DNA from 2 places in the Paenibacillus bovis genome. Region 1 is predicted to be linked to the other one. Evidence: a T-box and tRNA genes for the amino acid it is inferred to sense, from the RefSeq annotation. Region 1 holds a T-box; the other holds one or more tRNA genes.
What was found. A T-box is a leader RNA that pairs with one kind of tRNA and senses whether it is charged. The one in region 1 lies ahead of AR543_RS20125 (valine--tRNA ligase), so its partner is inferred to be a tRNA-Val.
Positions count from the first base shown of each region.

Region 2: it has a tRNA-Val gene. The T-box ahead of AR543_RS20125 (valine--tRNA ligase) is inferred to sense a tRNA for this amino acid. The anticodon was not compared.

Region 1 is NZ_CP013023.1:4,717,372-4,732,629, reverse strand. Features, by position in the region: gene AR543_RS20160 (cytochrome C assembly family protein) at 1-128, shown strand, start outside; gene AR543_RS20155 (precorrin-2 dehydrogenase/sirohydrochlorin ferrochelatase family protein) at 125-820, shown strand; gene hemC (hydroxymethylbilane synthase) at 820-1,770, shown strand; gene cobA (uroporphyrinogen-III C-methyltransferase) at 1,775-3,331, shown strand; gene hemB (porphobilinogen synthase) at 3,410-4,411, shown strand; gene hemL (glutamate-1-semialdehyde 2,1-aminomutase) at 4,561-5,862, shown strand; gene AR543_RS20130 (RluA family pseudouridine synthase) at 5,865-6,839, shown strand; T-box leader at 6,980-7,248, shown strand; gene AR543_RS20125 (valine--tRNA ligase) at 7,407-10,076, shown strand; gene AR543_RS20120 (bifunctional folylpolyglutamate synthase/dihydrofolate synthase) at 10,087-11,463, shown strand; gene murC (UDP-N-acetylmuramate--L-alanine ligase) at 11,470-12,855, shown strand; gene AR543_RS20110 (DUF4321 domain-containing protein) at 13,028-13,270, shown strand; gene AR543_RS20105 (Maf family protein) at 13,311-13,919, shown strand; gene radC (RadC family protein) at 13,947-14,636, shown strand; gene AR543_RS20095 (rod shape-determining protein) at 14,676-15,258, shown strand, end outside.
Region 2 is NZ_CP013023.1:795,176-810,433, forward strand. Features, by position in the region: rRNA gene AR543_RS03450 (23S ribosomal RNA) at 78-3,001, shown strand; tRNA gene AR543_RS03455 (tRNA-Ser) at 3,074-3,165, shown strand; tRNA gene AR543_RS03460 (tRNA-Met) at 3,223-3,299, shown strand; tRNA gene AR543_RS03465 (tRNA-Val) at 3,309-3,384, shown strand; tRNA gene AR543_RS03470 (tRNA-Thr) at 3,391-3,466, shown strand; tRNA gene AR543_RS03475 (tRNA-Asp) at 3,478-3,553, shown strand; tRNA gene AR543_RS03480 (tRNA-Phe) at 3,579-3,651, shown strand; tRNA gene AR543_RS03485 (tRNA-Tyr) at 3,664-3,748, shown strand; tRNA gene AR543_RS03490 (tRNA-Lys) at 3,759-3,831, shown strand; gene AR543_RS03495 (hypothetical protein) at 4,395-4,586, shown strand; gene AR543_RS03500 (PucR family transcriptional regulator) at 4,712-5,620, shown strand; gene AR543_RS03505 (ABC transporter ATP-binding protein) at 6,091-7,227, shown strand; gene hprK (HPr(Ser) kinase/phosphatase) at 7,870-8,808, shown strand; gene lgt (prolipoprotein diacylglyceryl transferase) at 8,822-9,856, shown strand; gene ppaX (pyrophosphatase PpaX) at 9,863-10,516, shown strand; gene AR543_RS03530 (acyltransferase) at 10,513-11,070, shown strand; gene AR543_RS03535 (acyltransferase) at 11,231-12,439, shown strand; gene AR543_RS03540 (ATP phosphoribosyltransferase regulatory subunit) at 12,884-14,071, shown strand; gene hisG (ATP phosphoribosyltransferase) at 14,116-14,775, shown strand; gene hisD (histidinol dehydrogenase) at 14,846-15,258, shown strand, end outside.

The DNA of each region.
Region 1 (15,258 bases):
CTACGCGGCATATGCGTAATTATTCGGCGGTAATTATGGCTCGATGGGCAATAGCAGGCTATATCGTATTTATTCTTAATTTTGTAGCCAATACCTGGTCGGCGTTTCACCAATGGGTAGGCGTATGAGTGATATTATTCCATACGTTCCTGTAATGCTGGATTGTAGAAATCAGCACTGCCTGATTGTAGGCGGCGGTAAGGTAGCCGAGCGTAAAGCGCGAAACTTGCTGCGCGGCGGTGCGATCATTACGGTGATCAGCCCTAAACTGTCTTCGGAATTGCAGGAGCTGGCCCGATTGGACCGGATTCACTGGATTGCACGTCATTATGAGTCTGGTGATGTCTTAGGCTCGACAGGCGCGGAGCGTAGCGGAGTTAAGCGTTATTTTCTCGTGCATGCGGCCACGATACATGCAGACGTAAACCGTCAGGTAGCGGATGAAGCACGGTGTGCAGGTATTCCTGTCAACGTGGCTGATCATCATGAGTCCAGTAGCTTTATCAATCCGATGGTAATCCGCCGGGGGCGATTAATCGCCTCTATTACGACTTCGGGAGCAGGACCGGTCGTGGGACGACGGTTGGCGGGTGAACTGGAGCAGCATTTTGGTCAGGAGTATGAGACTTATATTGAATTTCTTTATTATTTGCGCCACCGGATCAAGCAAGTGGTTCAAGATCCGGCAGAACGCAGGCGATTGCTGGAACGAGCTTCAGAGCTGGATATACTGGAGGAAATTCGGCAGGAACGGTTTTGCTGGTGGGAAGAGCCTCGGATTGAAGAGTGGATCGCACAACATCGGGGAGAGATAACCTAATGCGCAAAATAATCGTAGGAAGCCGGCAAAGTGCGCTGGCACTGACCCAGACAGGACATGTTATAGATGCTTTGACAGAGCTGGGCAGACAGAACGGAATAGAAGTGGAATTTGAAATCAAAAAGATTGTTACCAAAGGCGATCAGATTCTGGATGTAACTCTCTCCAAAGTAGGCGGTAAAGGGCTATTCGTTAAGGAAATCGAGCAGGCACTGCTGAATGGTGAGATTGATATAGCTGTTCATAGTATGAAGGATATGCCTTCTGTACTGCCGGATGGTCTGGTAAATGGAGCGATTCCCAAACGTGTCGATCCGCGTGACTGTCTGATTACCCGTAATGGTGGCGGGCTGGACGAACTCCCTGTTGGAGCCAAGCTGGGAACTAGCAGCCTACGCCGTGCAAGTCAGCTTAAAGCCTATCGCCCCGATCTTCAAATTGAATCTATTCGCGGAAATATCGATTCACGACTGCGCAAGCTGGAGAGTGAAGGATTCGATGCGATTATGCTGGCAGCAGCCGGACTGGACCGTATGGGATGGTCGGATCGGATCAGCGCCTATCTTCCTGCGGACATCTGTCTGCCTGCTGTAGGGCAGGGTGCTCTGGGAGTGGAATGCCGTGCCAATGATGAGCATATGCTGCAGCTGCTGTCTTTATATAATGATGATCTGACCGCGCTCACCGTAACGGCAGAGCGAACGTTCCTGGCCAAGCTGAATGGTGGTTGTCAGGTGCCGATTGGCGCGTATGCCGTACGCTTGCTCACACCGGATTCTCAAGCCGATCAAAACGTTATACAATTAACGGGAATGGTTGCTTCACCGGATGGCAGTACCATACTGAAAGAAACGCTGCAGGGCACCCATCCTGTAGAACTTGGGCTTGCCGTAGCGGATCAGTTAATTCTTCGTGGAGCGGATCAGATTCTGGCAGAAGTTAGGGGATGAAGGAATGACCGGCAAAGTGTATCTGGTGGGCGCAGGGCCCGGAGCTTTGAAGCTGATTACGCTTCGTGGTTGGGAATGTATCGGACTCGCCGATGCGATCGTATACGATCGTCTGGCAAGTCCACGGCTTCTTAAGCAGGCCAAACCGGGAGCGGAAAAAATCTACGTGGGCAAGCTGCCTGACCGTCATACGATGAAGCAGGAAGAAATCAATCAGTTGCTCGTCGATCTGGCTCTAGAAGGCAAAACCGTTGTTCGTCTAAAAGGCGGCGATCCGACGATCTTCGGCAGAGTAGCCGAAGAAGCAGATCTTCTGCGTCAGCATGGAATAGAGTACGAGATTGTGCCGGGAATCAGTTCCTCTATCGCTGTACCGGCTTATGCAGGAATTCCGGTCACTCACCGAGACCATGCTTCTTCCGTATCGATCATTACCGGACACGAGAGTCCGGATAAGCTGGATGAGAGTATTCACTGGGATAAGGTGACTAACGCTACTGGAACACTCGTCTTTATGATGGGCGTAGCCAAAATTGGCTATATCAGTGAACAGCTCATTCGTCACGGCCGACCGGCAAATACACCGGTTGCTCTGGTTCGCTGGGGAACACGGGCCGAGCAGGATACCCTGGTAGGTACCCTTCAGGATATCGCCGCCAAAGTAGCTGCTGCCAATTTTAAACCGCCGGCTGTTATTGTAGTCGGAGAAGTGGTTAATCAACGGGAGCATCTGCAATGGGCTGAACGATTGCCTTTGTTCGGCAAACGCATTCTGGTGACCCGCGCACGCAGCCAGGCAAGCGAACTGGTGGATCGTATCGATGAACTGGGCGGAGAACCATATGAGTACCCGGTAATCGAGACTGTGATGCCTTCCAGTGAGTCTGCCAGACAGCAGATCACCCAGGCGTTCTCCCAGCTGGAAACATATGACTGGGTGTTTTTCACCAGTGTAAATGGTGTGGATTACTTTTTCCGTCATCTGGAAGAGCAGGGGCAGGATATACGCTCCCTGCATCGCGCCCGTCTGGTTGCTGTGGGTCCGGCTACTCTGGCGGCTCTGCGCAACTGTGGTCTGACCGCGGTAGCTTTGCCTGAGAAGTTCCATGCCGAAGGCATGCTGGAGAGCCTGGAGGGTCAGCTGGAGGCAGGACAATGTGTTCTGCTGCCGCGTGGTGACCTGGCACGCTCCTGGCTGCCGGATACGCTGAGACAAATGCAGCTGGACGTGACAGAGGTCGATACGTATGAGACAGTTATGGTGGATGAGGACGATATCGAACTGCGCAAGCTGTTTGAAGAAAAAGCAATCCATGCCGTTACCTTTACGAGCTCATCTACAGTCACAAATCTGCTGGCTGCAATGCGTAAAATGGGCTTTGAGCATCCGGCGGATACACTTCGCCACTCGGTAATTGCCTGCATCGGACCGCAGACCGCTCTTACGGCTGAACAGGCAGGATTGCAGGTAGGGCTGCTGGCCGAGCAGTCCACCCTGGATGGATTAATAGATATTTTATGCCGCTGGAATGCGGGGAGTGTCTCGCTCCAGTCCCAATAATGAATGATCGACATATCGCATGCCGACCACCGCTTGAGCAGGTCGGCTTTATTTTATAAACAGAGAGGAAGTATTATTATGAGTCAAGCATTTACACGTCATCGTCGTCTGCGCAAAACTGCTGCTATCCGCAGCATGGTTCGTGAAACCCGTCTGCACAGAACGGATTTTATCCAGCCGGTGTTTGTTACCTACGGAACGAATGTAAAACAGGAAATCTCCTCTATGCCGGGTGTATATAATTTCTCAATGGACCGAATTGGTGAAGAGATTCAAGAGATTGTAGATCTGGGCATTCCGGCTGTTATGGTATTCGGTGTACCGGAGACCAAGGACAGTGTCGGTAGCGGAGCCTATTCAGAACAAGGTATTGTGCAGCAGGCGATTCGTTATATCAAAGAACATTATCCACAGCTTGTGGTAATTGCAGATACCTGCCTGTGTGAATTTACCGATCATGGACATTGCGGCGTTGTTCATGCTCATGAGATCGATGGTCATATCCATGCGGACGTGGATAACGATGAATCGCTGGAGCTGCTCGCTCAGACAGCGGTATCCCAGGCACAGGCCGGAGCGGATATTATCGCTCCTTCCAATATGATGGACGGATTCGTTTATGCGATTCGTGCAGCACTGGATGATGCAGGATTCCAGGATATTCCGATCATGTCCTATGCGGTGAAATATGCGTCTGCATTCTACGGTCCATTCCGTGAAGCGGCTCAATCGGCTCCGCAATTCGGTGATCGCAAATCTTATCAAATGGACCCAGCGAATGTACGTGAAGCGCTGCGTGAAGCAGAAAGCGATGTACAGGAAGGCGCCGATATGCTGATGGTCAAACCGTCACTTGCTTATATGGATGTACTGCGCGCGGTGCGCGAGAATTTTGATCTGCCACTGGTTGCCTATAATGTTAGTGGTGAATATGCGATGGTCAAAGCGGCTGCGCAGCAGGGCTGGATTGACGAGCGTGGTATCGTAACCGAGATGATGCTGGGCTTCAAACGTGCCGGAGCAGACATGATTATTACGTATTTCTCCAAAGACGTAGCACGCTGGTTGCGTGAGGAATAAGATAACTCCCGATTATTCGTTCGGGATTGCGAATGAGCCGAACGGGTAAATATACGGGACAGGGAAAATGAATACAGCTAGCGGTGAACAGGTCTGCCTGTTCATCGCTCATCTGTTTCATTGGATACCATTATGGAGGTGCTTGATCAATGAACAATATGAATTCCGTACGTCGTGACGAACACTCGCGTACAGCTTTTGAAGAAGCCAAACAATATATTCCGGGCGGTGTCAACAGTCCGGTACGCGCTTTTAAAACGGTAGGTCTGACTCCTGTGTACGTGGATCGCGGAGAAGGTTCCCGTCTGTATGATATCGATGGCAATGTATTTATCGATTATGTCGGTTCCTGGGGACCGCTCATTATGGGACATGCCCATCCGGACGTTGTGCGTGCTCTGCAGGAAGCTACAGTAAAAGGTACCAGCTTTGGCGCACCGACCGAAATTGAGACGCGTATGGCCAAACTGGTCGCTGAACGGGTGCCTTCTATCGATATTGTACGTATGGTAAGCTCCGGTACAGAAGCGACCATGAGTGCAATTCGTCTGGCACGCGGCTATACCAAGCGTGATAAAATTCTCAAATTTGAAGGTTCTTACCATGGTCATGGCGACAGTCTGCTGATCAAGGCCGGTTCCGGTGTAGCCACACTGGGATTGCCGGACAGCCCGGGTGTACCGGAATCGATTGCATCCAATACGGTAACGGTTCCTTATAACGACCTGGACTCTGTACGTCTGGCATTCGAGCGTTTTGGCGAAGATATCGCCTGTATTATCGTAGAGCCTGTAGCCGGCAATATGGGCGTTGTTCCTCCAGCAGCAGGATTTCTGGAAGGACTGCGTGAAGTAACTTCCCAATATGGCAGCTTGCTGATTTTTGATGAAGTGATGACCGGGTTCCGCGTAGACATCAACTGCGCACAGGGACGCTTTGGCGTAACACCGGATCTGACCTGTCTGGGTAAAGTGATCGGCGGCGGTCTTCCGGTAGGCGCATACGGTGGCAAACGCGAGATTATGGAACAGATTGCTCCAACAGGTCCTATTTATCAGGCAGGTACCCTTAGTGGTAATCCGCTGGCGATGACAGCCGGCTATACTACACTGAGTCTGCTGACACCGGAAGTCTATGCTCGTCTGGAACAAATCTCTGCTCGTCTGCAGGAAGGTTTTGAAGCCAATGCGCGTGAAGCGGGTATCCCGCTGACTATCAACCGCGTCGGTTCTATGGTATGTCCTTTCCTGACCGAAGGACCGGTAACCAATTACGATACAGCCAAAGCGAGCGATATGGATATGTTCAAGCGCTATTTCGGCGCGATGCTGGATCGCGGAATCAGTGTGGCTCCTTCTCCATTTGAAGGCATGTTCGTATCGGGCGTGCATAGTGATGAAGATATAGAGCAGACGATTGCGATTCATCGTGATGTCATGAAGTCACTGTAACCATGACATCTTCTATGGATCAATCCAACAGTCACAATAGTCACGCTAATTCGTCTCTGTCCAACCGTCCCGCTGCTGAACGCCGCGGTGAATGGCTGGAGATTATGCCTGGTCGCGAGCTGGATCTGCAGCAGACCGAGCAGCGTCATACCCGGATGATGCAATGGCTGGAAAGTCGTTCTTTTCCCGCCAAACTGCTGGGCAGACTGCATTCAAAAGGTGAAATCAAAATCAACGGAGACCGTATCAGACTGCGCCTTTTCCCGGCTGTAGAATATGGCTTTGAACCGCGCTATGATCATCCGGCAGAGATTTTGTATGAAGATGATTACGTACTGGTCGCTCACAAGCCGGCAGGTATGGCGGTACATCCTTCCGATCCGCAGGACACGCGAATTACACTCGCTCATGCGATTGCTGCACATTATGAAAGTACAGGCCAGGACTGCGCTGTCCGCCATGTACATCGTCTGGATGAAGATACGACAGGACCAGTATTATACGCCAAAAATGAATTTGCCCTTTCCCTGCTGGATGAGCAGATGAGAGACAAGCATATTGGCAGACGGTATATTGCGCTTGTGCAGGGTAATGTGAATGAACAGCTTACGGTGATCGACGAACCGATTGGCAAGGATCGTCATCACAAGCAGCGCCGCCGTGTATCACCGGGTGGTCAATCGGCTGTTACGTATATAGAAAAGGTAGCAGGAACCAAAGCCGCTAGCCTCGTCCGGTTGAAATTGGAGACAGGGCGTACCCATCAGATTCGTGTTCATATGAGCTATATGGGACATCCACTGATCGGGGATTCACTGTACGGCGGTCGCAGTGATCTGCTGAGTCGTCAGGCACTGCACGGCGAGCAGCTTGTTTTTATCCATCCATGGACAGCAGAAGATATCATTATAAATGATCCATGGCCTGCCGATATACAGAAGCTGGCAATAGACCTCAAGTTGATTGAAAAGGAATAATTGTGTTCTATTTAGAGTAGATATAGCTTCTTTTGGACGAATAGACAAACAAGCTGACATTCTGCAGACCTTCTGCCGGATGTCAGCTTTTTTATTGACTTTACCACGTTCACAAGTTATGATGTTGAGTGAAAATTATTTCAAAAACTGTGAACGGAAATAGTAGACATGATCGGCCTTAAGAGAGCAGAACTGCTGCGCTGAGAGGTTCTGTAGGATGCGATACGTCGAAGTCGTCCGGGAGTTGTTTATTTGAGACCAGACTTGTCTGATAATGATGATCAGGAGCTGGTATAGAATAAACCGGTAGCAGCCGTTATCTGTCTTAGAGTGTCGTTGTCCGGCCATTATGCTATACGGATAACGAAACAAAGGTGGTACCACGAGAGCCAGGCCTTTCGTCCTTTGAGACGAAGGGCTTTTTTTGTTGACCTGGCCTTACTGGAGAATAACTGCCCAACCCCATCATACACAGTTTATACGCAGGCACGATCAGCCGCATCAGGCGGCTCCGTCCATGCAGAAAGTGTACACATTTACTTATATGATAATTATGGAGGGAATTGTATGACAGAACCAAACACGAATCCGGCAGGAACATCCATGCCGACAACGTATGATCCCAAATCAGCCGAACGCAAATGGTACGATTACTGGATGGAGAATGACTTCTTCCGTGCAGGTCAGCGTCCGGATGCACAGCCGTACACAATAGTAATTCCGCCGCCTAACGTAACCGGTATGCTGCATATCGGTCATGCGCTGGACTTTACCCTGCAGGATATTATGATCCGTACCAAGCGGATGCAGGGATATGATGCTCTCTGGCTGCCGGGATCCGATCACGCGGGTATCGCTACCCAGACCAAGGTAGAGCAGAATCTGCGCGCCGAAGGTATCACCCGTCACGATCTGGGACGCGAGAAATTCGTCGAGAAAGTATGGGAATGGAAAGATAAATATGCACAGACGATCCATGAGCAATGGGCTAAAATGGGCTTTTCCCTGGATTACTCCCGCGAACGTTTTACACTCGATGAAGGTCTGTCCAAAGCAGTACGCCAGGTATTCGTAAAACTGTATGAAAAAGACCTGATTTATCGCGGCAAACGGATTATCAACTGGGACCCTCAGGCCCGCACAGCGCTGTCCGATATCGAGGTTGAATATAAAGAAGTAAACGGTCATCTGTACCATCTGGAGTATCCGCTCAAAGATGGCAGCGGCTCGATCACTGTAGCTACAACCCGTCCGGAAACCATGCTGGGCGATACAGCAGTAGCGGTTCATCCCAAAGACGAGCGCTACAAAGACATGATCGGCAAAATGCTGGTACTGCCAATCATCGGCCGCGAAATTCCGGTGATTGCCGATGATTATGTAGACCGCGAGTTCGGTAGCGGTGCAGTGAAGATTACACCTGCACATGATCCGAACGACTTTGAAATGGGTCAGCGTCACGATCTGCCACAAATCGTAGTAATGGACGAAGGCGGCATCATGAATGAGAATGCCGATAAATATCAAGGTATGGACCGCAGTGATGCACGCAAGCAAATCGTCAAGGATCTGCAGGATGCAGGCGTACTGATCCGTATCGAGGATCATGTTCATCAGGTAGGCCACAGCGAGCGCTCCGGTGCGGTAGTTGAGCCGTATTTGTCTACGCAATGGTTCGTAAAAATGAAGCCGCTGGCAGACGCTGCTATTGAAGCACAACGCAACGGCAAAGGTACGAACTTTGTACCGGATCGTTTTGAAAAGACCTATCTGAACTGGATCGAAAATGTACGCGACTGGTGTATTTCCCGTCAGCTGTGGTGGGGACATCGTATTCCGGCATGGTACTGTGAAGAAACAGGCGAGATTATCGTATCCGCTGAAGATCCAAGCACAATGCCTGAGCATGCCGGCAAAACGCTGCGTCAGGATGATGATGTACTGGATACCTGGTTCAGCTCGGCACTATGGCCGTTCTCCACACTCGGCTGGCCGGATGAGACAGCTGATCTCAAGCGCTACTATCCGACCGATTTGCTCGTAACCGGATATGACATTATCTATTTCTGGGTAGCTCGTATGATCTTCACGGCTATCGAGTTTACCGATCAGATCCCGTTCAAGGATGTGCTGATGCATGGTCTGGTACGTGCTTCGGATGGCCAGAAAATGTCCAAATCGCTCGGTAACGGCGTCGATCCGCTGGAAGTTATCGAACAGTATGGTGCAGATGCCATGCGTTATATGATCTCGACCGGCAGTACGCCTGGACAGGACTTGCGTTTCCGCTGGGAACGTGTAGAGCAGTCCCGTAACTTTGCCAACAAAATCTGGAATGCTTCCCGTTTTGCACTGATGAATATGGAAGGATTCACTTTTGAAGATATCGATCTGACTGGCAATTTGAGTACGGCAGACCGCTGGATTCTGCATCGTATGAATGAAACGGCACGCGATATTACACGCCTGATCGATTCTTATGAATTCGGTGAGACCGGACGCTTGCTGTACAACTTTATCTGGGACGATCTATGTGACTGGTATATCGAGATTGCCAAGCTGTCCCTGTACGGAGAAGATGCAGCCGCGAAGAAAACGACCCAGTCCGTACTGGCTTATGTACTGGATCGCACGATGCGGATGATTCATCCGTTTATGCCGTTTATTTCCGAAGAAATCTGGCAGCATCTGCCGCATGAAGGCCAGACAATTACACTGGCAGCCTGGCCGGAATTCGATCCTGCACTGGAAAATAAAGCGGCAGAAGAAGAAATGAGTCTGCTGATCGATATGATCCGTTCTGTACGTAATATCCGGGCGGAAGTAAATGTACCAATGAGCAAAAAAATCGAGCTGCTGGTAAAAGCAAATGACCAAAAGTCACTCGATATTATCGAGTCCAATGCTCATTATATCCAGCGTTTCTGTAATACATCCGAATATCAGGCAGGTCTGGATCTGAGTGCGCCAGACAAGGCAATGTCTTCTGTCGTTACCGGTGCAGAACTGTATCTGCCACTGGCAGGACTGCTGGATATCGGTCAGGAAATTGCTCGTCTCGAAAAAGAAGTGGCTACACTCAACTCCGAAGTAGAACGCGTGGAGAAAAAGCTGTCCAACCAGGGCTTTGTATCCAAAGCGCCAGCGAAAGTGATCGAGGAAGAGCGTGCCAAGCAGGCTGATTATTCCGACAAGCGCGACAAGGTTCTTGCCCGTATTGCCGAACTGAAAGGTTAAGGTGAACGTGATGGAATATGAAACTGCGGAGGGGCAAAATGCCCCTCTACATACCTACGAACAAGCGGTGGAATGGATTAATAATCTGATTCCTTTTGGCATTCGTCCGGGATTGGAGCGGATCGAGCAGCTAATGCAGCTGCTCGGCAATCCGCATCGCAGACTGAAATTTATTCATGTAGCAGGCACCAACGGCAAAGGCAGTACCTGCGCTTTTCTCACCCGGGTACTGATTGAATCCGGCTATGATGTGGGTACATTTACTTCGCCTTATATTACCAAGTTTACTAACCGGTTTCAGTACAATGGTCAGGATATTCCCGAAGAGACGCTGCTTCGCGCAGCCAATCGTCTGTATCCGCTCGTCCAGGAAATGGCAGCGACCGAGCTGGGTTCTCCGACCATGTTCGAAGTATCTACGGCGCTGGCTATTATATATTATGCCGAAGAGTGTTACCCGGATGTCGTCGTCTGGGAGACCGGCCTGGGTGGACGCATGGATGTGACCAATATTGTGAATCCCATCGTATCGGTCATTACGAATGTGGGCTATGATCATACCGATATTCTTGGTGATACGCTGGAGCTGATTGCCGGGGAAAAAGCAGGCATTATCAAGCCGGGTGTCCCGGTCGTAACCAGTGTGGATCAGCCGGAAGTTATCGAAGTGCTTGCCCGCAAAGCGGAGCAGTGCCGCACAACGATGTATCTGGCAGGACGTGATTATACGGCAGAGCGGCTGCATGGTGATGCGGACAGTCAGTCTTTCCATTTCCATGGGCCATTCCGTGAAATGGATATCGAGATCGGCATGCAGGGCGAGCATCAGTGCGCCAATGCAGGTCTCGCGATGATGACGCTGGAAGTGCTGCGTCAGTATATGGCTTTTGTGCTGGATGATGAGCCGTTGCTGTCGGGATTCCGCCATACATTCTGGGCCGGTCGTCTGGAAAAGGTATCCGATGAACCGCCGATCGTACTGGATGGAGCGCATAATCCCGAGGGAGCTGCTTCACTCGTGAAAAGTATTCCCCAGACGTATACGTACAACAAGCTGCATATGCTGGCAGGCATGCTGGAGAACAAACAGCATGAACCGGTATTTCGTCATCTGCTGTCCATTGCGGACACGCTGATTCTGACCGAACCGGATTTCAGACGCAAAATGGATGCGGACAGACTCTACGAACTGGTCCGTCAAATACAGCAGGACATGAACAAAACGGAAGTTGAGATTATAGTGGAAAGTGACTGGAAGCAGGCACTTGAGCTGCTGAAGACACGCACAGAACGGGAAGATCTTGGGGTCGTTACCGGAACACTGTATTTAATTTCAGATGTAAGAGCGACTCTTTTGCATCAATCCGATTCTGAAAAGGGCTGGTGAGACATAATGAATAAGACAGAACATATACATTTTATAGGCATCGGCGGTTATGGCATGAGCGCGATTGCCAAAGTATTGCTTGAGATGGGATACAAAGTAACCGGTTCGGACGTAGCCATGAGCGCGCTGGCAGCCAAGCTGGACAAGCAGGGTGCGCAAATCCATATCGGACACGATGCACAGAAAGTACACGGTGCCGATCTGCTCGTGTATTCTTCGGCGGTTGCGGATGACGATGTGGAACTGGTAGAAGCAAGACGCCTGAATATTCCCGTACTTCATCGCTCCGAGATGCTGGCGCGTCTGCTCAACGAACGCAAAGGGGTAGCGGTAGCGGGAGCACATGGCAAAACAACCACATCGTCCATGATCGCACTGGTGATGGAAGAGTGCGATGCGGACCCGACATATATTATCGGCGGAGAGATCGTAAACCTTGGTACCAATGCCAAAGCAGGCAAAGGCGACTATGTCGTTGCCGAAGCGGATGAAAGTGACGGCACTTTCCTGCAGTACCATCCGACGATTGCTGTTGTAACCAATATCGAAGCCGATCATCTGGAAAATTACGACGGCGATTTTGCCAATATCAAAGCGGCTTATGTCCAGTTCCTCAGTCAGTTGCGTCCGGGCGGCAAAGCGATTGTGAATGCAGACGATGAAAATATCCGTGAGCTGCTGCCGAATATCCAGGGAGAGACCGTTACTTTTGGTATCCATGAAAAGGCGGATTATACAGCCGAAGATATTCAGCCGGATGACCGTAAAATTTCATTCCTTATGAAATATCAGGGAGAGACGCTCGGTACCGTACAGCTGTCCGTACCGGGTATCCATAACGTATACAATGCCATGGCAACGATCATTTCCTGTCTGGAAGCAGGACTTTCCTTTACTGCTGTAGCGGCAGCGATTGTCCGTTTCCAGGGAGCTAAGCGCCGTTTCCAGGTGATTGGCGAAGTAAATGATGTGCTGGTCGTGGACGATTATGCGCATCATCCAACCGAGATCGAAGCGACACTTCAGGCTGCACGGGCGACTGGCAAAAAAATTATTGCGATTTTCCAGCCGCAGCGCTATTCCCGTACATTCTTCCTGCTGGATGAATTCAGCCGTGCTTTCAGTGAAGCGGATGAAGTGATCATTACGGATATTTATGCGCCGGCTGGCGAGAAGCAGATCGAAGGGGTTCATTCCTCTCGTCTGGTAGATCTGATCCGTGAAAACAGTAACAGCAATGCTCACTATATTGCGGACAAGGAAGAAGTAATTATGACACTGGCATCCCGTATGGAACCAGGAACCCTGATCATTACCATGGGTGCCGGAGATATCTGGAAAGTGTCAAAAGCACTCGCAGAACAGCTCGAATCGGCACATAACGCCAACTGATTTTCCTGCTGAAGGGCAACAGGCAGGGATGATTTTAGCAAAAGACTGTCTTCGGACAGTCTTTTTTGACGGGATTTTCAGCAAAATACAACTCTTTTCTTTTTTGTTTGTATTGCTGTAAGAATCAACGTATAATAATGTGGTGTCAAATTAAAGGCAGGGGAAAGACGGCATGAAAAAAAACGCAGGAGTATTAATCTTGTTTTTGCTGCTGGGCTGGCTGATTGGCGAATGGATCGCCACACTGCTGGAGCCTGTAGCCATTTTATCTTTTTTGACCAAGTCAACAACCATTGAATGGTCTCCCAGTGCCAATTTGAACATAATACGCTACAACATTGAGCTTCATCTCAAATTGAGCCTGCTCAGTCTGCTCGGGGTAGTAGCCGCGATATGGCTGTACCGCAGACTCTGAATCATTTAAAGATGACATGTAAAAGGAGAGGGCCTTTCTTATGAGTAGAGAATCTCAGCGTCGTATCATACTGGCGTCCGCTTCTCCGCGGAGAAAGGAATTGATGGCCTCTTTACAGCTGAAATTTGAAATTATGCCCAGTGATGCCGATGAATCCGTACCTGGAGATTGGTCTCCGGAACGTATCGTTACTGAACTGGCACTTCGCAAGGCAAACGCTGTGCGTGAACAGTATCCTGCACAGGTAGCCGATGCGGTTATTGTTGGCAGCGACACCATTGTGGTGCTGGATGATCGCATATTTGGCAAGCCGGAGAATGAGGAAGAGGCCGCAGCCATGCTGCAGTCTTTACAGGGACGCAGCCATTACGTATATACCGGAATCGCCTGTACCGATACGACAACAGGCCGCACGAGTACTGGTTATCGGCACACGCTTGTACATATGAAACCTCTCGCACCAGAGCGGATTCAAGCTTACGTACGCAGCGGTGAACCGGCCGACAAGGCTGGCGCCTACGCGATCCAGGGACTGGGCTCCACATTGGTGGATCGTATTGAAGGTTGTTATTTTACGGTAGTGGGTCTGCCTGTTTCGCTGCTCAGCGATATGCTGGAGGAATTTGATATATCCGTTCTTGGTTCTTAATTTTGCGATAGAGAAGAGGAATACCTGATGGAGGCGCCACAATATCGTTTGCGTGATATTCCTCTCGAAGACCGTCCGCGTGAGCGGATGATCAGTTATGGAGCCGAGGCGCTTAGCTATGCAGAACTGCTGGCTATTTTGCTGCGCACCGGTACAAGAGACGAGTCGGCCATTCATCTGGCGACGCGAATTTTGCAGCAGGTGGGTACAATCCGTCAGCTGGTAGACCTTACTATCGAGGAATTGACCGAGATCAAAGGGATTGGAACAGCCAAGGCGATTCAGATCAAAGCTGGAATCGAACTCGGCAGACGCATCAGCCGAACCGGCAAAGAAGATGCGCTGGTGATACGCAGTCCGCGTGATGCTGCCGATTTACTTATTGAACAAATGCGTTATTTGCAAAAAGAACATTTTGTATGTTTGTTCCTGAACACCAAGAATCATATTATTTCCCAGGAAACGTTGTCGATGGGCAGCCTCAATGCCTCTATTGTTCATCCGCGTGAAGTATTCCGTGCAGCGATTAAATGCAGCAGTGCATCTGTAATCTGTGCGCATAACCATCCCAGCGGTGATCCTACACCCAGTCCGGAGGATGTATCATTGACCCGAAGACTGGTGGAAGCAGGGCAAATCATCGGAATTGAAGTACTGGATCATCTGGTCATTGGAGATATGAAATTCGTAAGTTTGAAGGAACAGGGCTTCATGTAATATAATAGTCGAGATTCAGAGGAAAGGGAGTTAAAAGTTATGTTTGGTGGTTTTACGAAAGATTTGGGGATTGACCTTGGGACAGCAAATACACTGGTATATGTAAGAGGTAAAGGAATTGCAGTTAGAGAACCTTCCGTAGTCGCGATCCGTACGGATACGAATACGATCGAGGCTGTTGGCGAATCCGCCAAAAAAATGATCGGCCGTACACCTGGTAATATCCGTGCCATTCGTCCAATGAAAGATGGCGTTATTGCTGATTTTGATACAACGGCTACAATGATCAAGTATTTTATCCGCCAGGCACAAAAACAACGTTCGATGTTCCCGCAGCATCCGAATGTAATGGTATGTGTACCTTCCGGTATTACAGCTGTCGAGCAGCGTGCCGTAGAAGATGCAACCAAACAGGCTGGAGCGCGTGAAGCCTATACGATCGAAGAGCCTTTTGCAGCAGCAATTGGTGCTGATCTGCCAGTATGGGAACCTACAGGTAGTATGGTCGTTGATATCGGCGGCGGTACAACGGAAGTTGCTGTCATTTCTCTCGGCGGTATCGTAACCAGCCGTTCGGTTCGTGTAGCCGGTGACGAAATGGACGAAGCAATCATCCAGTACA
Region 2 (15,258 bases), 1.4 Mb from region 1:
AAACTGTTCTTGCTGAGACTGTGCAAACAGGCGAAAGTAAGGAATGAAATAGGTTCTTCTTTTAGAAGAAACCACTAGGTTAAGCTACTAAGAGCACACGGTGGATGCCTAGGCGCTAGGAGCCGACGAAGGACGTGGCGAACAACGATAAGGCCTCGGGGAGCTGTAAGCAAGCTTTGATCCGGGGATGTCCGAATGGGGAAACCCAGCTGGATTCATCTCCAGTTACTCACATCTGAATACATAGGATGTGTAGAGGCAGACGAGGGGAACTGAAACATCTAAGTACCCTCAGGAAGAGAAAACAAGAGTGATTCCGTCAGTAGCGGCGAGCGAACGCGGAACAGCCTAAACCAAGAAGCTTGCTTCTTGGGGTTGTGGGACGTCTCTTTGGAGTTACAAAGGAACTGGGTAAGTGAAGAGGTCTGGAAAGGCCCGCTAGAAAAGGTGAAAGCCCTGTAGCTGAAAGTCAGTTCTCTCCGAGACGGATCCCGAGTAGTGCGGGGCACGTGAAACCCCGTATGAATCTGCCAGGACCATCTGGTAAGGCTAAATACTCCCTAGCGACCGATAGTGAAGCAGTACCGTGAGGGAAAGGTGAAAAGGACCCCGGAAGGGGAGTGAAATAGAACCTGAAACCGTGTGCTTACAAAAAGTCAGAGCCCGATATAGGGGTGATGGCGTGCCTTTTGTAGAATGAACCGGCGAGTTACGTTCCCGTGCAAGGTTAAGGTGAAAAGCCGGAGCCGCAGCGAAAGCGAGTCTGAATAGGGCGAGTTAGTACGTGGACGTAGACCCGAAACCGGGTGATCTACCCCTGTCCAGGATGAAGGTACGGTAACACGTACTGGAGGTCCGAACCCACGCACGTTGAAAAGTGCGGGGATGAGGTGGGGGTAGCGGAGAAATTCCAATCGAACCCGGAGATAGCTGGTTCTCCCCGAAATAGCTTTAGGGCTAGCCTCGGAAGGTGAGTCGCGGAGGTAGAGCACTGATTGGATGCGGGGCCCGCAAGGGTTACCAAGTTCAGTCAAACTCCGAATGCCGCAGACTTTATTCCGGGAGTCAGACAGTGGGTGCTAAGGTCCATTGTCAAAAGGGAAACAGCCCAGACCATCAGCTAAGGTCCCCAAGTGTGTGTTAAGTGGGAAAGGATGTGGAGTTGCTTAGACAACCAGGATGTTGGCTTAGAAGCAGCCACCATTGAAAGAGTGCGTAATAGCTCACTGGTCGAGTGACTCTGCGCCGAAAATGTAACGGGGCTAAACACACCACCGAAGCTATGGCTTGATACATTCGTATCAGGGGTAGGGGAGCGTTGAATTTAGGTTGAAGGTGTACCGTAAGGAGCGCTGGACAGAATTCAAGTGAGAATGCCGGTATGAGTAACGAAAAGATCAGTGAGAATCTGATCCGCCGAAAGCCCAAGGGTTCCTGAGGAAGGCTCGTCCTCTCAGGGTAAGTCGGGACCTAAGGCGAGGCCGAAAGGCGTAGTCGACGGACAACAGGTTGAAATTCCTGTACCACCGAAAGCCGTTATGAGCAATGGGGTGACGCAGGAGGGTAGTGACGCGGACTGATGGATGTCCGTCTAAGCAGTGAGGCTTGCATGTAGGTAAATCCGCATGCTCCAAGGCCAGGCTGTGATGGGGAGCGAAAATTACAGTAGCGAAGGTCATGATCTCACACTGCCAAGAAAAGCCTCTAGCCAGGAAGCAGGTGCCCGTACCGCAAACCGACACAGGTGGGCGAGAAGAGAATTCTAAGGCGCGCGGAAGAACTCTCGTTAAGGAACTCGGCAAAATGACCCCGTAACTTCGGGAGAAGGGGTGCCCCGGTAGTGTGAATAGCACGAGGGGGCCGCAGTGAAAAGGCCCAAGCGACTGTTTAGCAAAAACACAGGTCTGTGCGAAGCCGCAAGGCGAAGTATACGGGCTGACGCCTGCCCGGTGCTGGAAGGTTAAGGGGAGTGGTTAGCGCAAGCGAAGCTATGAACCGAAGCCCCAGTAAACGGCGGCCGTAACTATAACGGTCCTAAGGTAGCGAAATTCCTTGTCAGGTAAATTCTGACCCGCACGAATGGCGTAACGATTTGGGCGCTGTCTCAACGAGAGATCCGGTGAAATTTTAATACCTGTGAAGATGCAGGTTACCCGCGACAAGACGGAAAGACCCCATGGAGCTTTACTGCAGCTTGATATTGAACTGGGGTGCGATTTGTACAGGATAGGTGGGAGCCTACGAAGAGGGAGCGCAAGCTTCCTTGGAGGCGCCGTTGGGATACCACCCTGATCGCATCTGAGTTCTAACCTGGTACCGTGATCCGGTACAGGGACCGTGTCAGGTGGGCAGTTTGACTGGGGCGGTCGCCTCCTAAAATGTAACGGAGGCGCCCTAAGGTTCCCTCAGAATGGTTGGAAATCATTCGAAGAGTGTAAAGGCATAAGGGAGCTTGACTGCGAGACCTACAAGTCGAGCAGGGACGAAAGTCGGGCTTAGTGATCCGGTGGTACCGCATGGAAGGGCCATCGCTCAACGGATAAAAGCTACCCTGGGGATAACAGGCTTATCTCCCCCAAGAGTCCACATCGACGGGGAGGTTTGGCACCTCGATGTCGGCTCATCGCATCCTGGGGCTGAAGTAGGTCCCAAGGGTTGGGCTGTTCGCCCATTAAAGCGGTACGCGAGCTGGGTTCAGAACGTCGTGAGACAGTTCGGTCCCTATCTGTCGTGGGCGCAGGAAATTTGAGAGGAGCTGTCCTTAGTACGAGAGGACCGGGATGGACGCACCGCTGGTGTACCAGTTGTTCCGCCAGGAGCATCGCTGGGTAGCTACGTGCGGACGGGATAAGCGCTGAAAGCATCTAAGCGTGAAGCCCCCCTCAAGATGAGATTTCCCAATTAGTAAGACCCCTTGAAGACGACGAGGTAGATAGGTTGGGGGTGGAAGTGCAGCAATGCATGGAGCTGACCAATACTAATCGGTCGAGGGCTTATCCAAATAAGCGTTCTAAAACAGCGGTGTTTCGTTTCGGATTCAGTTTTCAGGGAGCAACTTTGTGAGTTTTCTTTTGGAGAGATACCCAAGTGGCTATAAGGGGACCCTCTGCTAAGGGGTTAGACTGCGTCAGCGGTGCGAGGGTTCGAATCCCTCTCTCTCCGCCACTAGAACTTACTTGGTATGATATAGTAATAAATGTTTACATTGAATTACTTTTATATGGCGGTGTAGCTCAGCTGGCTAGAGCGTACGGTTCATACCCGTGAGGTCGGGGGTTCGATCCCCTCCGCCGCTACCATACATACCTGGAGACTTAGCTCAGCTGGGAGAGCATCTGCCTTACAAGCAGAGGGTCGGGGGTTCGATCCCCTCAGTCTCCACCATTATGTGCCGGTGTAGCTCAGTTGGTAGAGCAACTGACTTGTAATCAGTAGGTCGGGGGTTCAAATCCTCTCGCCGGCACCATTTTTAACCCTGGAACCGTGGTGTAGGGGTTAACATGCCTGCCTGTCACGCAGGAGATCGCGGGTTCAAATCCCGTCGGTTCCGCCATTTTTATTTAATTGAATATTAGTATGGCTCGGTAGCTCAGTCGGTAGAGCAGAGGACTGAAAATCCTCGTGTCGGCGGTTCGATTCCGTCCCGAGCCACCTTTATTTTGTGGAGGCTTAGCGAAGTGGCCAAACGCAGCAGACTGTAAATCTGTTCTCTCCGAGTTCGGTGGTTCGAATCCATCAGCCTCCACCAGTTTTATTATGAGCCATTAGCTCAGTTGGTAGAGCACCTGACTTTTAATCAGGGTGTCGAAGGTTCGAGTCCTTCATGGCTCATCATATAAAAGCATCTTGCCGAAAAGCAGGGTGCTTTTTTTGTATGTTTTTTAATAGTACATTTGTTGGGAAAACATGTTCTTCAATAGTTTACTTTGATAAAGTGCGTTATATTTATACTTTGACTGAAAAATAGGATAAAATAAAAATACTAGATCCAGAATTTCATACTAGATATAAGGATCTTATAGCAGTTACTATGTATGGTTTGAGCTTTTACAGTAGTTAAAGTTTAAAGATATGATCTTTGTATACATGTTTTATATTCTTATACCTTTGCCAGATGAATGATGAGGGAGAATGGAGAAGGAATATAATTATGAATTTAACGAGGCTAAAGAATCAAATCGAGCATATTATTGGATGTTCTATTTCAGAACATCAATGGACAATAGAGCAGTGGGATTATAAAAAGAAACGAAATAAGACAAAGAAACAAAGTGATAAACGATATACAGAGAATGCGAAGACCAATACTTTTCTTCTTCCTGTAGCTGTAGAAGAAAAAGAAGTTATGGTTTGGGAAATTATGTTTTCCGATATCCCGTCTATATCCGTATCATTTGCAGACACAGACACAGACACAGACACAGACACAGACACAGACACAGACACAGACACAGACACAGACACAGACACAGACACAGACACAGACACAGACACAGACACAGACACAGACACAGACACAGACACAGACACAGACACAGACACAGACACAGACACAGACACAGACACAGACACAGACACAGATGTAAATATAGAGCAAAAAGCAGATCAAGCCAGCAGTTACAAATTTAAAAATCCGAATCTGAATAGTTCTAAATTACGTTCAGATTACACCACTATCGTATCTGAAGCTGAAGAAAAAAGGATGGAGCAGGTGTATCAGCTGTTGAAGCTGCTTCTTCCTTCGGCCATAGGATTGGAGTTAGAGCAGACAGTTACTACTGACGAATCAGAGCTGGCTGCGCGAGAATTAGGTCAATGGATAGTTCGCCAATTGAGTAGTCGTACTCCTGCAGAGGTTATACCTGATGAGACTGTATTGCGCCAGCGTCTGAATATTTCAATGATTCCTTTTCTGCTTGTGGTGGATAATCTGCAAAATAGTAATTTACAGATGAAAGAGTTGGAAAAGCTGTTATCCAGCTATTTTGATAGAGAAGTTCTGCTTATTCCGCTGCATGACAATGAATGGCTCATTCTGGCTAATCATAATCTTATCGAGGATGATGAGCAAAGCGATCTTTCTGCTTATTCGGGAAGAGAAGTATACAGTGAGCATGAAGATACCGAGGAAGATGTATTGACGGCTTTTGCACTGGGACTGCATGAGCTTGTAGCGAGCGAATGGGTTGGCGTCTTTCATATTAGTGTGGCGCGCCCTTTGATTCCGGCAGACCGGCTGTTAGAGACTGTAGCCCAGCTTAGAGAAACTATACATCTGGGCAAATTGTTTCATGTGTCCGATCATATTCATTTGCCCTGGGAAATGCGCCTTGAAAGTCTGTTATACCGGATACCGGTAGAAGAAAGGCAGCGATTTGTAGAGTCGGCAGAGGACCATTCTCATCTGTTTGGAGATGAGGAGACTGTAAGTACACTGGAGACCTTTTTCAAAATGGATTGTAATGTTAGTGAAACAGCCAAGCAGCTTTATATTCATCGTAATACGCTTTTATATCGACTGGATAAGATTAAGCAGGAGACGCAGCTGGATGTACGCCGGTTTGAAGATGCTGTTCTGATGCGACTGACACTGCTTTTGTATAAAGTGACAAAAAGTTAGATTTTTTTTTGTACAGTTTGTGGATGGAGTGCAAGAGGGGATTGGAGTAAGATATAAACAGATAAAGAAACCGGTTTCAAACATTCAACCAAAAGGATGAATAGGCTAGCCGGTTTGGTGATTTGCTCTTTATTCTGTTATCGCTCCAACCCTTTCTGCTGCATCACAGTGATTATACATACTGCAAAGGGACAGGGTGACGGATCAGGTCTGTAATATTTGTTTTCGAATGCAGGTAGGTGTAGATACACCTGTCAACGACTCCAAAACAATAATTATAGAATCGATTTGGTAAGCGGTTACAAGTTAGCAAATCAATTTATTTACCAAGGATTAGAGATTTAATTTAGAGATTCAATAATGAAAGTTTCAATGAAAAGCTTCGCAAGTGCTCATATGATGCGTGAATCGCAGGCTATGAGCAGGAATTCGAAAAATACTACATCTATCATTCAGGGAGGTTTTTTATTATGGCAGGCGTACGTTTAGAGCATATTTTCAAAAAATACCCAGGTTCCGATAAAGCAACAGTAGTTGACGTTAATCTGGATATTAAAGATAAAGAGTTCCTGGTACTGGTTGGTCCTTCCGGGTGTGGTAAATCTACAACACTGCGTATGATTGCAGGTCTGGAAGAAATCTCTGAGGGTAAACTGTACATCGGTGACCGTGTGGTTAACGATGTTGCTCCAAAAGATCGCGATATTGCGATGGTATTCCAATCTTACGCCCTGTATCCTCATATGGATGTATACTCCAATATGGCGTTTGGTCTGAAACTGCGTAAAGTGAAAAAAGAAGAAATCGACAAACGTGTTCGCGAAGCAGCGAAAATTCTGGATATCGAGCACTTGCTGGAGCGTAAACCAAAAGCACTTTCCGGTGGTCAGCGTCAACGTGTCGCTTTGGGACGTGCGATTGTCCGTGATCCTCAAGTCTTTCTGATGGATGAGCCGCTGTCCAACTTGGATGCCAAACTGCGTGGTCAGATGCGTGCGGAAATCACCAAACTGGCAAAACGTCTGCAAACGACTGTTATCTATGTAACGCATGATCAGATCGAAGCCATGACTATGGGCGATCGTATCGTCGTTATGAAAGAGGGTATCATTCAACAGGCTGCTTCTCCAGAAGAACTGTATAACCATCCGCGCAACATGTTCGTAGCCGGATTTATCGGATCGCCTACAATGAACTTTATTCGTGGTACGCTGTCCGAGAAAAATGGAACGACTACTTTCTCCGCATCCGGTCTGGAACTGAGCCTGCCAGGTGGTAAAGCTCAGGTAATGAAAGAGCAAGGTTATGTGGGCAAAGAAGTAATTCTGGGTGTTCGTCCGGAAGATATCCACGAAGAGCCGGTATTCCTGGATGCTTCACCAAATACAGTATTCACCGCTAAAGTAGAAGTATCCGAGAACCTGGGTCACGAAATGCTGTTGTATCTGGGCGGTATCAGCTCCGATACAGTTATCGCTCGTGTAGACGGACGTTCCACTACACGTGACAATGCAACAGTAACGATGGCTGTTGATATGAACAAAGCACATCTTTTCGATCCGCAATCCGAAGATAACTTGTTCTATACAGCGCCAGCAACTGTATAATTGTACACGGTAACGGACTGTATTTAATGTAAATGAATTTGATCATTAGTGAGCAGTAGGCTGATGATTCATATGATAAAAGCTTATCGTGCCTGTTGGTATAAAGGTGCGGTAAGCTTTTTTTGCATTAAGTTGAAATCCGCAGCAGAATTTATGTGGGTGTGGGTGTGGGTGTGGGTGTGGGTGTGGGTGTGGGTGTGGGTGTGGGTGTGGGTGTGGGTGTGGGTGTGGGTGTGGGTGTGGGTGTGGGTTGCAGATATTGGAGCCATATTTAGGTGACGGGAATTATGGGGTTTTTCAATAGAGCGGTATAAGAGGTTGATTTAGAATATTATAAAATAGTATGGACCCATACATAGAAAAAAATAGAGCAGATACAGGAATTTCATCATAGACTGTTCATAATTAAAAGATACACTTAGTCAGAAGTCAGAAGTCAGAAAGTTGTATATTCTGCCTGCCACGAGAGGTCTTTGTCCTGAATGATGATGTATAGCCATAATAAAGCCGGGAATCTGCCGATATAATTGATTTCATTAACGTTTTCAATTACCATTGGTACATTGGGAATAATATGTACTGCGATTTATGGTCATAATCAAATACGAGACAAGTGATCCACTCAGGGAAAGGAAGAACAGTATGGCTAAACATGTGAAGGTTTCGGAATTAGTGCAGATGTTCCAATTTGAGGTTGTATCCGGGGGACAGGGCTTAAAACGAAACATTACCGTAGATGATCTGAACCGGCCCGGTTTGGAAATGGCAGGATATTTTGAATACTATCCTACAGAGCGCGTACAGATTCTAGGAAGAACGGAACTCGCTTTTTTCAAAATGCTGACGCACGAAGAAAAAGCGGAACGCATGGGCAAGCTATGTAATGAAGATACGCCATGTATTATTGTTACCCGCGGTCTGGAAGTACCCGAGGAACTGATAGAAGCCAGTGATGCTCATAATCTGCCTGTACTGCGCAGCAATCTGTCCACCACGATTATGCACAGCCGCATTACCAACTTTCTGGAGAAAAAGCTCGCGCCTACAGCAACCATTCACGGTGTACTCGTAGACGTATATGGTGTAGGTATGCTAATTACCGGCAGCAGCGGTATCGGTAAAAGTGAAACGGCGCTGGAGCTGGTCAAGCGCGGACACCGTCTGATCGCGGATGATGCGGTAGAAATTCGTCAGACATCGGACAATCAGCTGCATGGTACAGCTCCCGAGCTGATCCGCCATCTGCTGGAGATTCGCGGAGTCGGTATTATCAACGTGATGACTCTGTTTGGCGCAGGTGCTATCCGCAATAACAAACGTATCACACTCGTTGTACGTCTGGAAGCCTGGCAGCAGGACAAGCAGTATGATCGTATCGGTCTGGATGAAGAAACAACGCAGATCATCGATACTGATGTACCGCTCGTTACCATCCCTGTACGTCCGGGACGTAACCTGGCTGTTATTATCGAAGTGGCGGCAATGAACTTCCGCCTGAAGCGTATGGGGTACAATGCAGCTCTCCAATTCACGCACAAATTGACCGAGACGATCGCCGAAGATCTCGACGAATTGGATTAAGGAGAGGGTATGCATGGGGACATCGTTAATTAATCCGATTGCTTTTGCAATTGGGCCACTGGAGGTGCACTGGTACGGCCTGATCCTGGGTCTCGGTGCACTGGTGGGTCTGGTACTGGCGCTGCGGGAAGGCAACCGGTTCGGGATTCCACAGGAATTTTTTATGGATCTGGTGTTGTTCGGTGTACCGTCCGCCATTATCGCCGCAAGGATCTATTATGTTGCTTTTCGCTGGCCGGATTACAAAGATAACATTGTAGATGTGTTCAAAATCTGGAATGGCGGCATTGCCATTTATGGTGCACTAATCGGTGCCATCATTTGTGGTGTGATCTACACACGTTATAAAGGCTACAATTTCTGGCGGATTGCTGATATTTGTGCGCCAGGTTTGCTGGCAGGCCAGTTGATTGGTCGTTGGGGGAACTTTGTAAACCAGGAAGCGTATGGCGGACCTGTCGATGAGTCTTTCCTGCGCAGTAATCTGCATCTGCCCGATTATATCGTGAATCAGATGAATGTAAATGGTGTGTTCCATCATCCTACATTCCTGTATGAGTCGTTATGGAATCTGGTCGGCATTCTGCTGATCTTTGTGCTGCGCCGTCGTCATTTTGTACGTGCCGGTGAGATTTTTATGACGTACTTTATCTGGTATGGTATTGGGCGCTTCTTTATCGAAGCACTGCGTACTGACAGTCTTACTTTTGATGGACCGGTCTGGCTGGCTTCATTCGTCAACAGTCTATGGACGCCGATGACCTGGTTTGGATTTGAACAGGGAGCGATTGAACCGGGATACGGCAATATTCGCGTCTCCCAGCTATTGTCTCTCGTACTGATCGTGGCTGCGATTGTTATCATTATTATTCGCCGCCGTGCAGGCTGGTCGAAGGAACTGTATAGCGATCCGATTCTGTCGACCAAAGGGGCTCACCACGATCCTGTACCGGATAATCACCATACCGAGCATCCGGCTGCTGCAGGCACTCATAAAACAGCAGAGTCTGATACTCATGAAAAGCTGCACCCTGAACGTAAGGAGTAATCAAAAATGATGGATACGATATTATTTGATCTGGATGGTACGATTGTAAATACGAATGAGCTGATTATCTCCTCATTTCTTCATATTATGAATCAACAGCCAGCGGCTGCCCTTACCCGGGAACAAATTATTCCCCATATGGGTCTGACGCTGGAACAGCAGCTGCGTACATTCTCCGGTCTGGAGGATGTAACGGCACTGGTGGCTGCTTATCGCGAGTACAGCTCACTGCACCATGATGATATGGTGGCTCCTTTTCCGGAAGTAAATGAAGTGCTGGCACGTCTCAAAGCAGAAGGATTCAAGCTGGGCGTAGTAACGACCAAAATCCGTGCTACCACGACCCGTGTACTGGAGCTGTTCGAATTGGCTCAGTATATGGATGTGATTATTACGCTGGATGATGTAGAGCGTCCCAAACCGGATGCACAGCCTGTTCAGAGAGCACTGGAGGCACTTGGCTCCTCGCCTGAACAGACATTGATGGTTGGCGACAGTCCAGCGGATCTACAGTCTGCTGCAGCTGCAGGTGTACGCTCGGCAGCTGTTGCCTGGTCACTCAAGGGAGAAGTGGAGCTGTCCAAGTATCACCCTACCTATATTCTGCATACGATGAGCGATCTGTATGAGCTGGTACTCGGGGATACGGTAGACCGATGAGAAAAGTAGAGCGTTATCCCGTGGAAGGCAATCGGAATGCGCTGCGTCAAATCTATAAAACGGTGAGCCCCTGGAAAGGGGTTCGCAATTTTGTTTTTATACAGATATCGCGATATTGTCCGATTCTGGAAATGAAAAATTGGATTTATCGTCATCTGCTCCGTATGGAAGTGGGCCAGGATACGGCATTTGGATTAATGGTCATGGTCGATGTGTTTTTCCCCGAACGTATCAAGATCGGCAAAAATACGGTTATTGGCTATAATACAACGATCCTTGCTCATGAATATCTGATTCGTGAATACCGTCTGGGTGATGTAGTGATTGGCGATGAAGTGATGATTGGTGCCAATAGTACGATCCTGCCGGGAGTCACGATTGGAGATGGAGCTATTGTGGCGGCAGGTTCAGTGGTACATAAAGATGTAGCTGCCGGTACATTTGTCGGCGGCAATCCTTTGCGCGTATTATCACGGAAAAATCCGGAAATGTTGGGTAATGTTAATGATGTAATATTAACCGAACCTCTTCCAGACCCTGAAACAAAAAGGTAAACCCATTCAGAATAAACAAGGAATAGATATAGGCAATATTCTGAATGTGAGAATGAGAATGGTGCATACATGGTGGCTATATGGGGCGAATGGACAAGCCCGGGAATAGAAAAGCCAACCATCTGTTGTACCATTTCAATTGTAAGGAGATGCTTTAACATTGAATCCAATTAAGAAAGAGCGGCTGCCACAGCTTGATTTCTTTCGGGCTATTGCTATTATAGGTGTGCTGCATGTGCATTCCACGTCCAATGCGACGATAGAAGCCGTGAGCACCTCGCTGTATTATGTATTTAACTTTCTGAATCTTTTCTTCAAGTACGGTACGCCTTCGTTTATTTTCTTGAGCAGCTTTGTATTGTTTTATAATTACTATGATCGTCCGCTCACAGGTAAATTGATTGGCAGTTTTTATAAAAAACGAATGTTGTATATTTTGCTGCCGTATATTTTGATCTCGGCACTATATTTCCTGTATAAGCTGTATAATAATGATCGATTTGATGAACCGATCGGTGTATTGCTCGGTGACTATGTTCATGCCATTTTCCACGGCTCGGCCTGGACGCATCTGTACTTTGTATTTATCAGTGTGCAGTTCTATATTCTGTTCCCGCTCATGTTGGCGCTACTCAAAAGTCAGCGCTGGATTGCACGTTGGGCGCTACCGATTGGTCTGGCCATTCAGTGGGGATGGGTATTATGGAATAAATACGATCTGCATTATGCGAGTAAGGGCAGCATTGCGCTGTCGTATTTTGCTTATTATCTGATGGGTGCTTTCGTAGCGATCTACTTCAAGCCTTTCCGTTCCTGGGTGATGAGTAAATGGAGCGAAATGCGCCGTATCCAGAAGATCAGCACGATTGTCCTATGGGTCAGCTGGCTGATCACCGGTCTGATCTATGTGCAGATCTGGTATGATGCACGTCTGACCAATGAATGGCTGGACTCGCTCTGGTATGAGTTCATGTGGAATATCTACACGATGCTGTCTTCTCTGGTATTGTTCCACAGTGCCTTTATTCTACAGCGTCGTGCACCGGCATGGCTGCTGGCAATTCTGCGTCGTCTGGGAGAGATATCCTTTGCGGTATATCTGGTTCATCCGTTCCTGCTGGCCTTTTACCGGGAAACACAGGATCAGTTCTCGATGAGCACGATTACGTATTTCTGCTGGATCTATGGAGGTCTTATTTTTGCCTTGGTAGTCTCCTCCATTATTGTTCAGATTATGTTTAGACGGGTTCCTTTCTCGTGGGTACTGCTGGGAAGTGTTCCGTCATCCTTATCCAAAAAGAAACGCGGTAGTAACGATGGCACCAAACGTACGCGTAAAACGGATGCGGTTCAGCGAACCAGTCCATAACAGGAATAGCGCAGGCAATAGCTTGTATTCATAAATCCAAAAGGTCACCTCTAATGCAGGTGGCCTTTTTGTATAGCTGGAAACAAGCATAATGGAAAGAAGGATAGCGAATAGCTTCCGGATTTTATTTTCCGGGAAATAAGAAGGAGAATGACTGCCCGGTGGGTAATTGGGATAGAGAGCAATCGAAAAGGCTATAAGCGAACAGAAGAGCCTGTGAAGCAGTTGGATGAAAGCATCTGTTGGCTGAAAAAATAGCATACAAATGAAGCAGATAAAGAGACAGATATAAAAGCACAAAGGAAGCACGATAGAAGCTATATCGAGAAATGGATGTCAATTGACTGTACAGTTACGGTGTGGTAATATATCAAATATCCTTTACTTTATTAGCAAAGTACCACTTTAATGTGATAAAATATTGTGTGATCAGGGGTGACCGTTTTGTCCAAGCCAAAAGGATTCGAAAAACCGACAGGTGTGCGTGATTATCTACCGCATGTCGTGTCCAAACTGCGGTATATTGAGGAAAATGTGCTGCAATCGATGTCCCAGTGGGGCTATCGCCAGATCATTACACCAACGCTCGAATATTACGATACGGTAGGGGTAGCCAGCTCGACCTCGGACCGTAAATTATATAAAATGCTAAATAACCGTGGTACCACAATGGTACTGCGCTCGGATATGACAACACCGATCGCACGTGTCATGGGCTCTTTGCTCAAAGAAGAGCAGCTGCCGATCCGACTGGCTTATCATGCGAATGTATTCCGCTCGATTGAAGAAGAAGCAGGACGGGAAGCAGAGTTTTTCCAGACCGGAGCAGAGCTGGTAGGCGTGGATTCGCCGGAAGGGGATGCAGAGGTGATTGCCCTCGCGATTGCTTGCCTGCAGGCAGCAGGGGTGCAGAATTTTAAAATATCTCTTGGTCATGTCGGCTTTCTGAGCGGACTGCTGGAAGAAGCATTACCAGGCAAGGTGCGCGAGCAGGAAGCGCTCAAGGATCGACTGCTCAACCGTGATTTTGTAGGCTTCCGGGAGCAGCTGGCTGCTTTTAGCCTGTCTGCCGAGCAGCGCAGTGAACTGGAAGGACTGCTGCGGCTACGAGGAGCGGAAGAGATCTGTCAGCAGGCACTGGAGATCAGCAGCAATGAACAGGCATCTGCTTCGATTCGTCATCTGTGCAAAGTATGGGAAGTGCTGGAAGCATACGATATCTCGAAATACGTAATGATTGATCTAACGATGATCGGTAACTTCTCGTATTACACCGGCATGGTATTCGAAGGGTATGCGGCTGAACTGGGATCACCGATCTGCAGCGGCGGGCGATATGATAACCTGCTGGCGCAGTTTGGACGTGCTGTAGTAGCAACCGGATTTGCACTCAAAACGAATCGTATTCTGGATGGTGTGCATCTGCCCGTACCGCAACCGGCCAAACCGGTGATGATCACTTATGATGCAGCCAGCCGCCGTGAAGCTTTTGCTCATGCAGCTAATTTGCGGCAGCAGGGGAAAATGGTAGTTACGGAGTATGCAGCAGAAGCAGCAGATATTTCCTTTTCTCCGGATCGTTATGGAGAGGTTGTTCATTTTACGAGGGGCAGCCAAGCAATGAGCCAGTAATATGAATCAAGAACTGCAAATTAGAACAGGGAGATGCATACCCTATGAGTCAGATTCTGAAAGTAGCCATGCCCAAAGGGCGTATTTATAAAAAGGCAGCTCAGCTATTCCTGCAGGCGGGTATTCCGATTCCGACCGATGTAGATGAATCGCGCAAGCTGATCGTGGAACTGCCGGAAGCAAAAATGGAGTTCATTCTGGCCAAACCGGTCGATGTACCGATCTATGTAGAGCATGGAGTAGCAGATATCGGTATTGTCGGCAAGGACGTATTGATGGAAGAAAATCGTGATGTGTATGAGCTGCTCGATCTGGGTATCGCTCGCTGCCGGATGTCGGTAATCGCTTTGCCGGATTGGCAGCCGGGGATTCAGCAGCGTGTAGCGACCAAGTATCCGAATGTAGCTTCCCAGTATTTCCGTGAACGCGGACAGCAGGTTGAAGTAATAAAGCTGAACGGATCTATTGAATTGGCGCCCATGATCGGATTGGCTGACCGGATCGTCGATATGGTAGAAACCGGACAGACCTTGCGGGAGAATGGGCTGGTCGAGATGGAGGAGCTATTCGGTATCACTAGTCGGCTGATTGCCAACCGGGTAAGCTATCGTATGAAAAGTGAAGAAATCCAGCAGCTGTGTGATCAACTGCAAAAGGTCATTCAGCCATCTGTAGCAAATGAGATTCAGGAGATCCAATCATAGAGAACAGGTCGGGTAAGCCTGCTTGGGCACCTGCAGTCATAGCAAGGGATGAAGCAAGGGGGAGCATATTGTGAAAATAGTATCTGCACAGGAATTTGATTTGCGGCGTGAAGTAGAATATGGTTCGCCCGAGCAGAATGCTGCTGTACAACAGATTGTGCAGCGTGTGAAGCAGGAGGGAGATGCAGCACTGCTGCAATATACCGCTCAGTTTGACCGGGTCGAGCTGACAGCAAGCCAGCTGCGGGTGACCGAAGAAGAGCTGCAGGCAGCCTACGCGCAGGTAGAACCTTCTTTTATTACAGCGATTACTCTGGCGGCAAACAATATCCGTCAGTTTCACCAGAAGCAGAAGCGTAATTCCTGGATGGATCTGCAACCTGATGGCAGTCTGCTCGGGCAGATTATTCGTCCCCTGCAGCGAGTCGGCGTGTATGTGCCAGGCGGCAAGGCAGCATACCCTTCCTCGGTACTCATGAATGT